Regions from separate parts of the Pseudoalteromonas sp. 120-MNA-CIBAN-0494 genome, predicted to be linked through region 1. Evidence: predicted binding sites of a transcription regulator. Region 1 holds the regulator's gene; each other region holds the start of a gene.
The links. The regulator LexA, encoded in region 1, represses DNA repair genes until DNA is damaged. The targets are predictions, from matches to a motif close to TACTGTATNNNNATACAGTA.
Positions count from the first base shown of each region.

Region 2: uvrD (DNA helicase II) is a predicted target of LexA. The motif match lies at 2,121-2,140, and genes of this name have one in related genera.
Region 3: AAEY55_RS16785 (LexA family transcriptional regulator) is a predicted target of LexA. The motif match lies at 2,210-2,229, and genes of this name have one in related genera.
Region 4: AAEY55_RS10530 (SulA-like leucine-rich domain-containing protein) is a predicted target of LexA. The motif match lies at 1,941-1,960, and genes of this name have one in related genera.

Region 1 is NZ_JBEOOE010000005.1:19,935-24,127, forward strand. It holds gene ctaD (cytochrome c oxidase subunit I) at 1-176, opposite strand, end outside; gene coxB (cytochrome c oxidase subunit II) at 176-1,318, opposite strand; gene lexA (transcriptional repressor LexA) at 1,792-2,409, opposite strand; gene AAEY55_RS05445 (SRPBCC family protein) at 2,689-3,141, shown strand; gene AAEY55_RS05450 (PaaI family thioesterase) at 3,240-3,683, shown strand; gene AAEY55_RS05455 (hypothetical protein) at 3,686-4,066, opposite strand.
Region 2 is NZ_JBEOOE010000059.1:2,777-6,969, forward strand. It holds gene dcd (dCTP deaminase) at 1-46, opposite strand, end outside; gene AAEY55_RS17670 (dCTP deaminase domain-containing protein) at 51-614, opposite strand; gene dut (dUTP diphosphatase) at 636-1,091, opposite strand; gene AAEY55_RS17680 (YacL family protein) at 1,189-1,557, opposite strand; gene AAEY55_RS17685 (hypothetical protein) at 1,672-1,890, opposite strand; gene uvrD (DNA helicase II) at 2,205-4,193, shown strand, end outside.
Region 3 is NZ_JBEOOE010000045.1:15,058-19,250, reverse strand. It holds gene istA (IS21 family transposase) at 1-267, opposite strand, end outside; gene AAEY55_RS16790 (Y-family DNA polymerase) at 537-1,796, opposite strand; gene AAEY55_RS16785 (LexA family transcriptional regulator) at 1,781-2,197, opposite strand; gene AAEY55_RS16780 (hypothetical protein) at 2,427-2,846, shown strand; gene AAEY55_RS16775 (endonuclease) at 3,074-3,808, shown strand; gene AAEY55_RS16770 (hypothetical protein) at 4,056-4,193, shown strand, end outside.
Region 4 is NZ_JBEOOE010000014.1:46,996-51,188, reverse strand. It holds gene AAEY55_RS10540 (hypothetical protein) at 1-180, shown strand, start outside; gene AAEY55_RS10535 (NCS2 family permease) at 256-1,548, opposite strand; gene AAEY55_RS10530 (SulA-like leucine-rich domain-containing protein) at 1,986-2,420, shown strand; gene AAEY55_RS10525 (YchJ family protein) at 2,461-2,940, shown strand; gene AAEY55_RS10520 (diguanylate cyclase) at 3,163-4,083, opposite strand.

The DNA of each region.
Region 1 (4,193 bases):
GCGCGGATCACCATAGCCATAGCACCACCAATAAAAAACATAGTTAGCGAAAAAATTAAGTACAAGCTACCTATATCTTTATGATTTGTGGTATATAACCAGCGCTTAAAGCCTTTAGCAGGATGATGAGCGTGGTGAGCTTCATTAATGTCAGGTTGTTCTACTATGCTACTCATTAGTTCGCCTCCCCATCGGCATCAAGTGCTGCCTGTATTTCACTTGGTTGAATTACATCACCGGTATCATTACCCCATGCATTACGCTTATAAGTAATTACCGCTGCTAATTGCTTTATAGAGAGCTGTTTAGCAAAGGCTTGCATGGCTGTGCCGGGGCTTCCGTGAATAACAATATCAATGTGGTCTTTTATATCGCCAAGCACTATCGGGCTGCCTTTAAGTGCAGGAAAAACGCCTGGCAAACCTAACCCTGTGGGCTGATGACATGCAGCACAATTGGCCATATACACTTGCTCACCCAAAGTCATTAATTCTTCTTTAGGGAGTGTTTGGTCAAGTAATGCAGCATCTGCTGCTGCTGCTTTTTGCTTTGCTTGTTTAGCATCTGCTAGCCAAACTTTAAAATCGGCCTCTGACTTAGCCTCTACTACCACTGGCATAAAGCCATGATCTTTACCGCATAGCTCAGCACACTGACCGCGATAAATACCGACTTCGTTTATGTTGGTCCACGTTTCGTTAATAAACCCCGGGTTTGCATCTTTTTTAATAGCAAAATCGGGCACCCACCAAGAATGAATAACATCGTCGGAGGTCATTAAAAAGCGTACTTTTTTATTGATCGGTAATACCAGAGGCTTATCTACCTCAAGTAAATAGTTGGGGTTTTTATCGGCTAGGTTAGCAATTTCATTTTGCGGTGTGGCAAGTATTGAGTAAAACTCAACATCTTCCCCCATATATTCGTAATGCCATTTCCATTGTGAACCAGTTACTTTAATAGTGATATCCGCTTTACTGGCATCTTCCATCGCTATTAATGTTTTAGTTGCGGGGACTGCCATTGCTATTAAAATAACAAATGGAATTGCTGTCCAGAGTATTTCTACTTTGGTACTTTCGTGAAATTGAGCAGCAACTGCTCCTTTAGATTTACGATGATGAATAAGTGCCCAAAACATAACGGCAAATACAATCACGCCTATTACACAGCATATTAAAAATATGGTCATGTGTAGTTGATAAACATTATTACTTATATCGGTTACGCCTTTGCGCATATTATATTGGCTATTTGCCAATGCTAACTGCGGAAAAACAAACAATATAAGCCACAAGGTAGAGCTCAATTTACCCATGTGACAGCTCCTTTAATACTGTTGCGAGTGCAAAACAAAAAGACATAAGCTTTAAATGCCAATTTGTTATTTTTTATTTTTGTATTGCTGCCGGATATATAAATATATTTTCTCAAAACTAAAGCTGTGAGTTATTGTTAGTCCAGCCCATTAACAATTAGTTAATAATTGAACAACTAGCAAGTTTTAGTTTGAAAAATAATCAAATAATATTAGGGGATTAGCGTAAATATGGGATTTATTTAATTTTGTTCTAAGCAGGAAGTGAGCAACAGCAAGGGTTACAAATAAAAAGACAGCGATAACGAGTATTAAATACTTAAATGATAAAAAACATAAACTTAATATAATTTTTTCATTGCAGCGGAATTTTCACAAAAAAAAGGCAAAAAAAAGCGCACTAAAAAGTGCGCATTAATTATCTGAGCTATTAAATTATGCCGATATTTTACATAGCTATAACAGCTTAATTGTCACATCCAGTCAGCATTACGAATAACCCCAACAGCTAAGCCTTCAATATTAAAAGATTCGTTTTCAAGATCCACTTCTATCGACGAAAATTCTTTATTTTCAGCATGCAATAATACTTTTTTGCCTGCTTTTTCTAAGCGTTTTACCGTTACATCGTCATCAACGCGGGCAACAATAACTTGGCCATTTTCGGCAACTTGAGTGCGATGAACAGCCAGTAAATCACCATCCATAATACCAATATCTCGCATGCTCATACCATTTACACGCAATAAAAAATCGGCAGCGGGTTTAAACATTAACGGGTCAATTTTACAATGGCTCTCAACATGTTGTTGCGCCAAAATAGGTTCGCCGGCAGCTACACGGCCTATTAACGGTAAACCAAGTTGTTCTGGTTCATCTTCTTCAATAAGTTGAATACCACGGCTAGCGCCTGGTTTCATTTTAATAGCGCCTTTTTTAGCCAGCGCTTTTAAATGCTCTTCTGCTGCATTAGCACTTTTAAAGCCTAATGTTTGTGCAATTTCTGCGCGTGTAGGAGGCATACCAGTGTCTTTAATAAACACTTTAATAAGTTCGAGTATTTGCGCTTGGCGGTTAGTTAATGGTCGCATACAACTGGTTTTCCATACAGTACATTTAACTGTGAGTATATACAGTTATCTGAAAATCGCAAATTTAAATTACTCCTCGCCTTTGCTGCCAAAGGTGGCATTGGTCTAAGCTTAAAATTACCAAGTAAATTACAGATAAAATTACGCAGATCACGATAGTGTTAGTTTTACGTTACATTAATTACATAACTACTAAGTTGTTGCTGTTATTAAAAATTAGTTAACTATCGTTTTTGTAATGGGCCTTAACTTCATCAATGTGAATTAACGGAGAGTGTTATGAATATCACTGTAGCGGTAATAATTAACGGTCCTAAACGTAAAGTATGGGCGGCAATAACTGACATCGAAAACAGTGCCAATATGCTGTCTGGCATTATTGATGTAAAAATAATCGAGAAGCCACCACAAGGGCTAGTGGGCCTAAAATGGTTAGAAACACGAAAAATTTTTGGCAAAGCAGCCTCAGAAACCATGTGGATCACCGAAGCTGTTACTAATGAATACTATTGCACTCGCGCAGAAAATGGCGGGGCAGTTTATACCACTAAGCTGTCACTTACCGCCGCCGAACCTAGCACCTGTTTAACCATGACTTTTTCTGATAGCTCTGAGTCTATTTGGGTAAAAATGATCTCTGCAGTGATAGGGTTTTTTCTTAAAAGTTCGATGCGTAAAATGCTAAAAAAAGATCTCGATGAAATTAAGCACTATGTAGAAAGCAAAAAGTAGCACTGTATTACCATGCAGTAGCTGCACTAATTTGGCTATCATATCGCCATGAAAAATCGTATTATCGGTTATCGTTTTCAACCTTTAAAGGAGTAACAATGAGTATTTGGCATCAACCTATTACTTTAGCGTTTTGTAAGCAGTTAGACCAAGGCATAAATGGCCAAGGTACACTGATGAAAACCATGGGGATTGAAATAACTGAAATTGGTGATGATTACTTAGTTGCCACTATGCCAGCAATTCCTGCGCACCATAACCCTATAGGCATGGTGCATGGCGGAGCAAACGTGGTTTTAGCCGAAAGTGTTGCCAGCTACGCGGCTAATTTTGTGGTCGACTTCACTAAATTTTATTGTGTAGGGCAAGAGATCAGTGCCAGCCATTTAAAAGCCTCGCGTAATGGCACCTTAACCGCCACCGCAAAAGCGTTTCATATTGGCAAACGTAGCTCAGTATGGGAAATAAAAATAACGAATAGTCGCGGCGAGCTTTGCTGCGTATCAAAAATGACCGCAGCTGTTGTAGAGCGCAAAGGCTAACGCTATTTTTCTAGCGGGTAAATAGTAATTTCCATGCCTGCACCAATTGCCGATATACGTAATAATGTATCGGCGTGCAGCGCTTGGTTAAAACACTTTGGCGAAGTGCCCGATTCAAAACCAATATCAAAGGTACGGCGCGAACAACTCAACCATTGCTTAAGTGCAGCCCGCGAGCATGACTCTACTAACTCACATAAGTGGTTAATTGCTTTATCCGGTGAAGATATTTCGCCTGTTACTTCTATACGCGCTAACTGACGGTATTCGTCTTTATCATAATGTAAAATAGTGGCGATTTTTTTTAGGTCAGCTACAAGCACGCTAATATCTTGCTTTGACTCAAGCTCTAGGTCTACATTTAAAAATTGAATTTCCGACATTGTCTGCTGTTTATCCTCTAATTAGTTCGCTGTAAACTTTAACGCAGTTTTACGCTTATACCAAATCAACTCTGCAATATTCACCTTTTTTATCTGAATAGTCGGCTATTTTTACGCATTTATTGAC
Region 2 (4,193 bases), on a different contig from region 1:
CATTATTTTCAACTAGCGCCTTAAGTGCGACTTGCGTAAGGATCATCTTCTCATGCCTTTGTAAGTAGATATGTTAGAGAAATTGTTATTACAGATGTTAAAATAGATACGACTCCCGTTATCACATGTGGGGTATGATTACTAAAGAAGTCTTTAAACTTGCTTGTATCACTAGGTTCAATATTTACAGCATTTCTTGTACTGTTACCAATAATTGGATGTTCCGTTGTCAAAAATGTGAGGGAACAAAATTTATCCTTTGTAGATAGAGATACTTTTTTATTGCCTACGTTAAAAACCGGTATGTGTAACTTTCCTTCGAATAAAGGATCTACCTTAGTATTAGCAACAAGAATCCCCTTGGCACCAAGACTGCCTTTAGAAGATAGAAATGCAAAAGCGTTGTTCGGCATCTTTATTGTCTGTTCTGTACAGATAAGTAAACAACTATTTGGCGAAATCACAACTTTATCTGTGATATGTCTCCAATCAGTATCTCCTGCTTTCTTGTACATAGAACCGATACTAAGATCGACGGAAACTTGCTCTACCGAGTCAGAGCATAAGGGAGCTATATCTATTTTTCTATTTTCTAAGTCCTTTGCAAGTATCATAAACTATCCTTAGTATTCTAGTTAGCTTTTACCTGAACTACCAAAACCACCTTCACCGCGCTCAGTTGCATCAAATTCGTTAACAACGTTAAAACCTACTTGTACAATTGGCACAAATACAAGTTGAGCTATTCTTTCACCTACTTCAACAGTGTATGTTTTAGCGCTGCGATTCCAAAGAGAAATAAATATTTGTCCTTGGTAGTCTGAGTCAATCAATCCGACTAAGTTCCCCATGACTAAACCATGCTTATGACCAGAACCAGAGCGAGGAATTATAGTCGCGGCAAGGCTATTATCTTTCATATGTACAGCAAAACCAGATGGAATAAGCTCAACTTGCCCTGGCTCTAAAACTAGTTCAGCTTCAATACAAGCTCTAAGGTCAATACCAGCAGAACCTTCAGTTGCATATTTTGGTAATGGGAATTCAGTACCTAGACGGTTATCTATAATTTTTAAATCAATATTTCTCATTTTTACTTTCTACTTTTAATAAGTTTATAAACAGAATAATACAGATAAAATGCTTGTTGTGCATTGCTGTATATTTTCATTAGTGTGCTAACTATGTTTATCTTGAAGTCGTAAACTCATGCCATGAGTTTATTAGGTCTATAAAATCTTCAAAACCACAACCACTGCTTAGGCCATTTTCTTCAAGCGCTAAATCGTCATCTTGATAAGCCATAAGATCTTCGCTGTCTTGGTGCAGAGCATGGGCTTCAAATAGAGCTTCGTCTTTCGTTAAAATTAAATCTATTTCTTGGCCTTTTAGTATTAAAGGCTCAAAGCTTGAACTCACCGATGCAATAAGCGCTTGCACCATAGCTATTTTATCTTTGCCTATTTCTTCGTTTAACCAGCGGCCAATTATGGCATGCTCGCTACTTATTTTAATGCGTAATCCGCTAATTGGATCGCGAATAAATTGATATTCCATACGTATCGCTTTTAAATCGTTAGTTGCGCAATTATATACGTAAATAGCTGCAGACGCTAAAAAGCAAAATAGCGCCAAAAGGCGCTATTTTATAAAGCTTTAATATTAATTACGTCACGATCTATAACGTGCTGCATCAATAATTGCCCAAACATATACAATAGCGGCAATTATTCCTGGCACAATTAAAAACCATAATGCCGCACCACCAAAAAATAATATAGCGAATATAAGCGCGGCAAGAATACGCCCTTGCACTAGCTGCCCCAACCCCGGGAAAAATATATTACATAATGCTGCGATTACGTTACCGCCTGAACCTTGTCCTGACATACTAACCTCTGTAGTTTATTTAATTTTTATATTTTAGCTATAGAATTACTTACACACTCTATGCCAATTTAATAAATGTTACAAATCATATAGTTGTATTTTTATCAGTTTAACGCTGTGGTGATTTTTACTAAATTGAGGTCAAATTAGCAATTTTTATTATATCTTTTTAACCTTTTCCATTTTTGATTCGCTATCAAGCTACTAGTTTAGAACATAATTTTATGAATAGCTGTGTATAAAAACAGTATTTTATTTAGCCTAACAAAAACACCTGCTATACTGCCCGCATTATTGATTAAAAAGGCGTAACGATGGACGTTTCACAATTACTCGATGGCTTAAACGACAAACAACGCGATGCCGTTGCAGCCCCACTACAAAACATGCTGGTATTAGCAGGTGCTGGGTCTGGTAAAACACGAGTGTTGGTTCATCGTATTGCTTGGCTAATGCAAGTTGAGCAAGCCTCAGCGTATAGTATTTTTGCGGTTACCTTTACTAATAAAGCAGCTAAAGAGATGCGTACTCGCGTTGAAGAGACGCTAAAAGCGCCGGTTGGTGGTATGTGGATTGGTACTTTCCATGGTTTGTCGCACCGTATTTTACGCGCGCACCACCGTGAAGCAAAATTACCCGAAGCATTTCAAATTTTAGACTCAGACGATCAGCTACGTATGATCAAACGTTTATTAAAATCGATGAATATTGATGATAAAAAATGGCCCGCTAAACAGTTTGGTTGGTACATAAGCGCTAAAAAAGATGAAGCACTTCGCCCTAAAGATATTCAAGCCTACGATATTAACGAGCAAATGATGCTGCGCGTGTACGCGGCGTATCAAGAAGCATGCGACAGAGCAGGCTTAGTCGATTTTGCCGAAATACTACTGCGCAGCTACGAAGTACTCAAAAATAACCCTACACTACTGCGCCATTATCAACAGCGCTTTGCACACATGTTAGTAGACGAGTTTCAAGACACCAACACCATACAATACGCATGGTTAAAACTACTTGCTGGCGACTCCAATAGTATTATGATTGTTGGCGATGACGATCAGAGTATCTATGGTTGGCGCGGTGCAAAAATAGAAAACATTAAACGTTTTTTAACTGACTTTAGCGCAGAGACCATTCGTCTTGAGCAAAACTATCGCTCTACCGCCACTATATTAAAAGCCTCAAATGCCCTGATCCAAAATAACTCAGAGCGTATGGGTAAAAGCTTATGGACCGACGGTAACGAGGGCGAACCTATTTCTATTTACGCCGCATTTAACGAGCTAGACGAAGCGCGTTTTGTAAGTAGTAAACTGCGTAGTTGGTTAAATGCCGGCAATGCGCTGCAAGATGCGGCTATTTTATATAGAAGTAATGCGCAATCACGTGTACTCGAAGAAGCCATGCTACAAGAAGGCCTAAAGTATCGTATTTATGGCGGCATGCGATTCTTCGAACGCCAAGAAATTAAAGACGCCCTGTCGTACTTACGCATAATAGGTAACCGTCAAGACGATGCTGCATTTGAACGAGTAATTAATACTCCAGCTCGTGGTATTGGCGATAAAACGCTAAGCCATATACGCGACTGTGCACGCGCCGAATCGTTACCACTTTGGTATGCAGCAAAAGCAATTGTAGAGCAACAACATTTATCTGGCCGCGCTTCTGGTGCAGTGAGTAAGTTTGTCGAACTAGTAGAGCATATTGAAGATAAAATTAGCGATCTAACGCTACATGAGCAAGCTAAGTACGTTATTCAAACTTCTGGGTTAATGGCAATGTACCAAGCCGAAAAAGGTGAAAAAGGCCGTGCCCGAGTAGAAAACTTAGAAGAACTTATTAGCGCTTGCGATCAGTACGAATTGCCTGAGGAAGAAGAATATAGCTCTCCTCTACAAGGCTTTTTAGCGCATACCTCGCTTGAATCTGGTGAAGGACAAGCAGAAGAGCACGAAGACGCCGTACAAATGATGACATTGCACTCAGCTAAAGGTTTAGAATTTCCGTTAGTGTTTATGGTTGGCGTAGAGGAAGGTATGTTCCCTTCTCAACAAAGTAATGAAGAGTCTGGCCGTTTAGAAGAAGAACGCCGCCTTTGTTATGTAGGTATGACCCGCGCTATGGATAAACTATATATTAGCCATGCCGAAAGCCGTCGTTTATATGGACAAGAAAAATACCATACACCATCGCGCTTTTTACGGGAAATTCCCGAGGACTGTGTTGAAGAAATTCGTATTAAAACCCAAGTATCTCGACCACCCGCTGCAGGGCGTTTTAGCGCATCAGTTAGTCAC
Region 3 (4,193 bases), on a different contig from region 1:
GCCTTGCTCTTTAATTTCCCTGAGTAAAACAACGGCTGATAAGTGTATTGGAGCAGCTTTAGCTAACCGAGAATGCAAATATGGTTTAAAGGCCTCTAATTTTGAAATACCCGTTTTACGAGTAGCATAATGCGGCTCGTCAAAATCACCCTGAAGGTATTTTTTAACGGTGTTACGCGATATGCCTAACTGTTTAGCAATGGCTCGTTGAGACATGCCTTGCATGGCTAAGACTTTTATTTTCATGAACTCTTCTTTTGAAATCATGGTGCTTACCGAAAAGCACCAGTGTTAAGTTAACTGGATCAGATTTCAATTGTTGAAGTGGATCATTTTTGCATTGCTGGTAACATCTAAACAAGCTAACCTGAAGAAAGGAGTCATAGATATAACTAAAGTGGGTCTAAATTCAAAATACTGTAGCGCTACACAAGGCAAAAAGGGTTTTAATTAAGAAATTCCAATAAAGATTTCCTGTAACCTTATAAACTAAATACACTGTTACCACATTCAATATTTGATGGTTCTAACCCAGTTCAATCACAATCTATGATTGGAATATCTGACCAGCGGGTTGTGTAATGGGGCGATAAAAAAGCCCGTTTCATGTTCCATGATTTTGTGAGCTTTTCACTTCCTAAAGATAAAGTGCCGACCCCATAACGTTTATTTATAGCATCCAAACACGCCATTACTTCTGGGTTATCTTTACTTACAGAAAACATATCTGCTTGTTGAAATAACTCACCTTCTAATTCTATTGCGCCAATACCGCAGCGATAAAAGCGCGTGTTAGCCTTAAAAATATCATCAATAACATCTGAAACAGCATTGGCTATAACACTGGTATCTGATGTAGGTATAGGAAAATCATAGAGCAACGATTTCTTATAATACACGTCTTCGTGTGGCGAGCTTGCAGCGAATATCACGAGTCGTTTTGCTAATGACTGCTGTTTCCTTAGTTTGCTGCCAACAATCGCTGCGTGTGTTACGAGGGCTGATTTTAATGTATTTAAGTCACTTACTCTTTCGCCGAAACTTCTCGTTGAGTAGATTTCTTTTTTATTCTGTTTTACTTCATCCCAACTTAAACAGGCGATGCCGTTAAGCTCACTCACAGTCCTCTCAACAACAACGCTAAACATACGTCGCATTTCTTTAGGGTTTTGATTCGCTAAATCCCATGCACTTTTAATTCCCATCACCTTGAGTTTTTTACCGAGTCGAGAGCCAATACCCCAGACATCGGTAACATCCATACGCATAAGGACTTCCTGCCGTGAGATATCATCATTAATAACAGCAACCCCGTTATAACCAGAGAGTTTTTTCGCCGCATGGTTGGCTGCTTTAGCTAACGTAGGCGTAATACCAAAGCCGACACCAACAGGCAAACCAGTTTCGCGCCATACAGCTCGTCGTATTGTGTGTCCGTAGTCAGCCCAGTCATTAATAATTCTAGAAAAACCAGTAAAACGTAAAAATGACTCATCAATACTATAAACATAATGGTCATCACAAAAACGATTTATGACCGTCATCATTCTTTCACTCAAATCAGCGTAGAGTTCATAATTTGAAGAGCGCACAACGACATTATGCTGCTCTAAATAGGGTCTAATTTTGAAGTAAGGTTCAAATTTCGGGATATTAAGCTTTCTAGCAATAGGGCATATGGCACAAATACACCCATCGTTATTTGTTAGAACAACAACAGGTTTAAAGCGAATGGATGGGTCAAATACCTTCTCCGCACTGGCATAAAATGCCACTGCATCTACGAGGGCAAACATCGATTCACCTCAGCTTTATTTCTGTGTAGGCGGATACTAGCAGTAACGACGCCTTCGAGCTTAAAGTCGTCATCATTAGAGATATAAACAGACTTATAATCTTTAGAGGCAGAGATAAGTAAGCGTTTCGATTTATCTATGATTTTACAAACAAACGAACCGTTATAACTAGCAACAATAATATCGCCGGTACTTACATCCTCAGCTCTATCAATGACTAGTAAGTCACCATCGAATATTCCTACTTCTTGCATGGATTGCCCAGAAGCGATACCAATAAAAGTAGCATTCGGGTGTTTAATGATTAGTTCATCGATTGAAATACCGAGCTCTACATATTCTGCGGCAGGAGATTCAAAGCCGGTAATGCCTGCTTCTATAAAAATTGGAATAACGAACATACACACCTCAAACACTGTTTATATATACAGTTTAATTTAAGGTTTAAATTATGCCAAGGTTCTTTTTGTGAGACGATAGTTTTATTAGAGCTGATATAAGCATGTTTTAGGCTTAAAGATGAAAAACCCCTTTAATAACAATTAGTAAAATTACCATCGGTTTGTTAAAATTTCACAAAGGAATTATGAGCTTACTCAAAGCTTATTTTAATTATGGAATAACTTACTAATGACTTTAGTTAAAAACACTATTGCATCTTTTCTAATACTTAGCGTTATTACTGGCTGTTCAGCCTCTAGACACGCCATCATTGCCGGTGACTCTGAATTAACAGATGCTCAAGTGTGTCGAAACTACCTTGATGATAAAGATATCCTCGCTAAAAGTTATACCACCGAAAATACTGATGAAGCGAACTATATCTTCGCGCTTAACAGAGAAGTTAAATATAGAGCACTCACTCAATACAAATGTGAGATATTAGCTGCACAAGACAGAAAAGAAATCGCTCAAGGCGTTGTTGCTGCTGTCGTTGCGGTAGGTGTCGTCGTTTTAGCTGTTGCTGCGGCAGGAGCTGGCGGGTCAAATAACTATTCTTCTGGTTATGCATGGGACCAGTTTTATGATGGTAACTACAACTTAGTCTAGCGCTGTCGAGATAAGTCTACGGGCCAATTTGCATATAACAGCGCTTGCTCTGGACAGTATCAAAATGACAATACATGGACTGGGAAGTAGCTTTCCCATTAAATTTTAAAAGCATAATATTTGAGTTCTACAAATTAAAATTATCAGTCACCACAAATGAGATCTAGCTTATTAACTCATTTATTATATGTGACATATTTAAACCGAAATAGGTACCAAGAATCATAATGAAAGCATCCACAATTTCACTGTTAGCAACACTTATTTTCTCAGCTACCTCTTCAGCAAATCAAGAAATCGACTCATTTAGCAAAGCTAAACGACTTCTAGAAAAGCAGGTTTATAACAATCACCGCATTACACTTTATTGTGGAGCGACATTTGACGCTAGTAAAAGAGTAACCGCACCGGAGGGCTTTTCTACAACAAAGTACATCAAACGAGCAGAAAAAATTGAATGGGAGCACGTTGTTCCAGCAGAAAACTTTGGTCGTACTTTTAGCGAATGGCGAGATGGCCATAAGCAGTGTGTAAATAGTAAGGGGAAGTCATTTAAAGGTCGAAGGTGTGCTGAAAAAGTAAATACAGAATACCGTTTTATGCAAGCTGATATGTTTAACCTTTATCCGGCCATGGGCGCTGTGAATGCTCTGAGAAGCAATCATAACTTTACTATGCTTCCTGCGGCTAAAAGCGATTTTGGGCGTTGTGCGATGAAAATTGATAACAGCAAAGCTGAGCCACCTGAAATGGCTAGAGGGCAAATTGCGCGTACTTATCTGTATATGGAGAACACCTATAAACGATACAGCATGAGTAAATCACAACGCCAGCTAATGAATGCGTGGGATAAAATGTATCCTGTAGATGCTTGGGAATGTACTAGAGCAGAAAAAATTTCAAAGCTACAAAAGAATCAAAATGATGTAGTAAAAAGTCGCTGTGAGAGTAGAGGCCTTTAAACATATCATCTTAATCATGATTTATGAAAGCTTAGAATTAATAATCAATTTAGTGATCAACGTGAAACCCTCAGCTTTTATTAGTTAGTTTTTAATTCAGAATGAGCAGCTTTGAGCGATAACCGGTCAGTCAAAAGTTTTGATATCTGAAGTCATATTTGACTCTCGGCTTTTCCAACTTTGAGAAAAAACAGAAACTGAAAAATCCAACGCTATTGTTGGCTTGGGGGCCACTACTTTTAAAGCAATGGCTGGACAAAGTAAAACAGCCTTTAAGGCCTATAAAGCGTTTGCCATTGCCCAAGCTGTTATAAATACATACCAAGGTGCAACTGTAGCCTATACGTCTTTGGCCCTTATTCCTATTGTAGGGCCTGTTTTGGGT
Region 4 (4,193 bases), on a different contig from region 1:
TCACTCAGTGCGGTATCGTATAGCGATCCATATGTAACTGCTAAATACCAAGAAGTAGAAGGCTACTTAGAAGCTATTAGTGTTGAGTTAAGAGCATCGAATGCCAATGCACTTAAAAAGAAAACTGAGCAAGAGCAAGATGACCTAGATGTTTTATTTGCTCCGAAAAAGAAATGGTAAATTAGTACTAAAACTTATAAAAAAAGCCCATACAATTTTGTATGGGCTTTTTTTATTGATAGATAAATAAGTTTTTTAAGATAAAAATGCAAACTTAACAATAAACAATGCCGTTAAAATCCACACACTAATACTTACTTGATCCTTTTTACCGCATAACACCTTAACCGCGGTGTAAGAAATAAACCCAAGCGCTATACCATGAGCAATAGAAAATGTCAGCGGGGTCATTAATAACACCACACTAACAGGAATGGCATCTGTCATGTCGTCCCAGTTTACAAACTTTAAGTTTTGTAGCATAAGTACCGAAACATATAAAATAGCACCGGCAGTGGCATACGCTGGCACCATTTGCGCTAGTGGCGCAAAAAACATCATCAATAAAAAACAAATACCCACAACAACGGCTGTTAAGCCTGTGCGTCCGCCTACAGAAACGCCAGCCACCGACTCTATGTAAGATGTAGTAGTAGATGTACCAAGCATTGCACCAGCAATAGTGGCAGTGCTATCAGCGCTAAGAGCGCGCCCTAAACGTGGCATATTGCCTTTTTCATCTGCAAGCCCTGCTTTTTGCGTGACCGCAACCAAGGTGCCTGAGGTATCAAATAAATCTACAAATAAAAATGCAAAAATAACACTCAACATTGAAAGCTCAAATGCCGCACTAAAATCAAGTTGCATAAAGGTTGGTAAAATTGACGGCGGCATAGACATAACCCCCTGATATTCAACCAAACCAAAAGCCAAAGCAATACCTGTTACCAGTAAAATACTAATTAACACACCACTTTTAAAGTCGCGATATAACAATGCCGCAATCACAAAAAAACTTAAAATAGCAAGTAATGGCCCAGGTGCAGTAATATCACCTAGCTGCACTAAGGTTGCAGGGCTAGATACTATGATCCCTGCACTTTTAAGCGCAATTAGCGCCAAAAAAGCACCAATACCGGTCGCTATTGCTTGTTTTAGCACCAGTGGAATGGCATTAATAATCCACTCTCGTACTTTAAATAAACTTAAAAATAAAAATATACAACCCGACATAAACACAGCACCTAATGCCGCTTCCCAGGTATAGCCCATTCCTAAAACAACGCCATAGGTAAAAAAAGCATTTAATCCCATACCCGGCGCTAACGCTAACGGATAATTGGCCCATAGGCCCATAATAAAACAGCCTATTGCAGCTGCAATACATGTAGCTACAAACGCAGCGCCTTGATCCATTCCTGCTTGGGCAAGCATTGCTGGATTAACAAAAACAATATAAACCATAGTAATAAAAGTAGTCATACCGGCAACACATTCACGTTGTACTGAGGAATCATTTGCGCGGATTTTAAATAAGGCTTCGAGCATAACAAACTTAAGGTAGTAAAAAGTGGCGAGATTTTAGCATAAAAATAGCGAAATACCGGACATTTTACCTTGTTATGCATTAAGTTATTGAAGTAGCTGAAATAATAAATATGACACGGTAATACGTATGTACTTCAGGTTTTAAAAATAATAATTACCGTGCTTATATGCTGAGCAATCAGCTTTACTTTAACGTAAATAATAGAGCATAAAGTACTGTATAGGTGCTATTCGCCGCATAGCTTTAATAAAAAATATAAAACATATACCTAAAATATTAACGCCCTGTTTTTAATAGTTATTTTTGTTTTTTTATCCGTGTAAAAATTTAAAACTGAATGACTGTACAAATAATTAGCAAAAAAACACTTGCACCACAACACTGTATAAACTACTGTATATGGGTACTGTATAAAAACCCAGTGAGTGAGAGATTAATGTTACAGCCTATTACCGTAAGAACCGTTAAAAGTTATCAGCAAGACGATAAAAGTGATTGTGTAAATTTAATTCAAATTGAAGATGAAATTTCAGCAACCTTTGAATTGCTTAAAGTATTACACCAATACAACAGCTTAAATGCATGGACACTGCTGATTGCCCCCGACCATGTACCGAGTAAAGCCTTGCTTGATTCATGCTCCATTGACACAAGCAAATTACTGGTGATCAGGCAAAAACATTTAGTAAACTTAGAGTATGTACTTAGCTCGGCGCTGCACAACGGAAACTTTGCTGCGGTTATTACCTGGACTGATATTATTAATGATCAACAGCTGACACAGCTATCATTAAATTTAAGCACTACAAATACTAAGCTTTACTGTTTTACTAAAAATACTCACAACCTTGAGATACCACTAACTCAATAAGCTTGTTAAACTCGTGTTTTAAACACTTTATATTAATATTATGACCTCATTAACGACTTCTCCTTGCTTTTGTGGCAGCCAGCAAAATTATGCTGACTGCTGTGAGCCACTTCATTTAGCATCAAAAATAGCTGAAACACCTGAGCAACTTATGCGTGCTCGCTACAGCGCATATGTACTTAAAAATGCAACTTATGTTTATCAAACTTATGCAAATGAAAAACAGGCAGAAAACCCTGTAAAAGAGATTAAAGACTTTGCTGATAGCTGCCGCTTTATAAAGCTAACCGTCATCGACACTGAGCACGATGCAAGCGAAGGCTTTATAACATTTAAAGTAAATTACTTTTACCAAAACCTATATTGCGAGTTGCACGAAAAGTCGTTGTTTATTAAACAAGATGGGCAGTGGCGCTACCTTGAAGGCACACTATTTCCGGTAGCCGATATTAAAATAAGCAGAAATGACAACTGCCCTTGCCAAAGTGGCAAAAAATATAAAAAGTGTCATAGCGTATAACAAACTGCAACTAACCGTGCGGTGAGTAAAGTAGGTAATTACAGGCAACTGAACCTTAAATACATCCAATAGCCATGCCTAGGGTTGGCTGTTACAGGCGATGTGTATGGCTAAAATAAAATTTTACTTTCGAGCAACTATTGGCTATTTACTTACATACCTATAGGCCTGCTGCGTTAATAACTGCTCTACCGTATATTTTGATACTGGGCTCGCTGCGCTTTAAAAGCACACTGTATTTCGCCCTTGTGCTTTAGCGGCGTACATTTTTTTATCTGCGCGTTGCAAAATATCTATATTGCCTTCGTCTGATTGCAATAACGTAGCCCCACCTATACTTATAGTGACAAATTCAAACTCTGAGTACTTATGTAAAACACCTAAGCCGGATATGTTATTTTTAATTTTTTCAGCAACACAGCGAGCGCCTTCCTCGTTGGTATGGGGTAGCACAACCACAAATTCTTCGCCGCCATAGCGGGCAACAAAATCGCTTGGCCTTTGCAGGCTGTTAGCAATTGTTTGAGCAACTAAATGTAAAACAACGTCGCCTTCTACGTGTCCATAAATATCGTTGTATTGCTTAAAGTAATCAATATCCATAAGTAATAAAGCGTATTGTGTATTCTCTCTTAATGCACTCAATTGTATTTTATTTATATGAGTATCAAAATAACGACGGTTAAACACTTTAGTTAAGTCATCCAGAAACACTTTTTGACTTAATAAGTCATGTTGCAGCTTAATAGTTAAGTGCGCCCTTACTCTTCTGTATAAGGTTTCTGGGTTAATCGGTTTTTGAATAAAGTCTACCGCGCCCGCTTCCCAGCAGTCCTCTTCTTGCTTTTCAAAGGAGGTAACAAATATAACGGGAATGTCTTGGGTTTGTGTCGTCGTTTTAAATTTTAAACAGGTTTCTATACCGCATATGCCATCCATTGAAATATCCAGCAGTACGATATCGGGAGTATTAGATTTACATATTTCAACTGCTTCTTCACCGCTGTTGGCGGTGTTAACAATAAAGTGCTTTGATAATATTTTTTTCAGTACAATTAAGCTAAGTAACTGATCATCAACAATGAGGACTTTTGAGGCTTTAAGGCTAAGTTTTAAATCGCTATCGGCATAATTTAATGGCATAAATACTACTGTTTTCTATAATTATCAACTAACACAGTATAATACAGTCTTATGTTATGCAAATGTATTAAAGTTGGGTTTTTAATCAAACTTACAACCAAATATAAAAA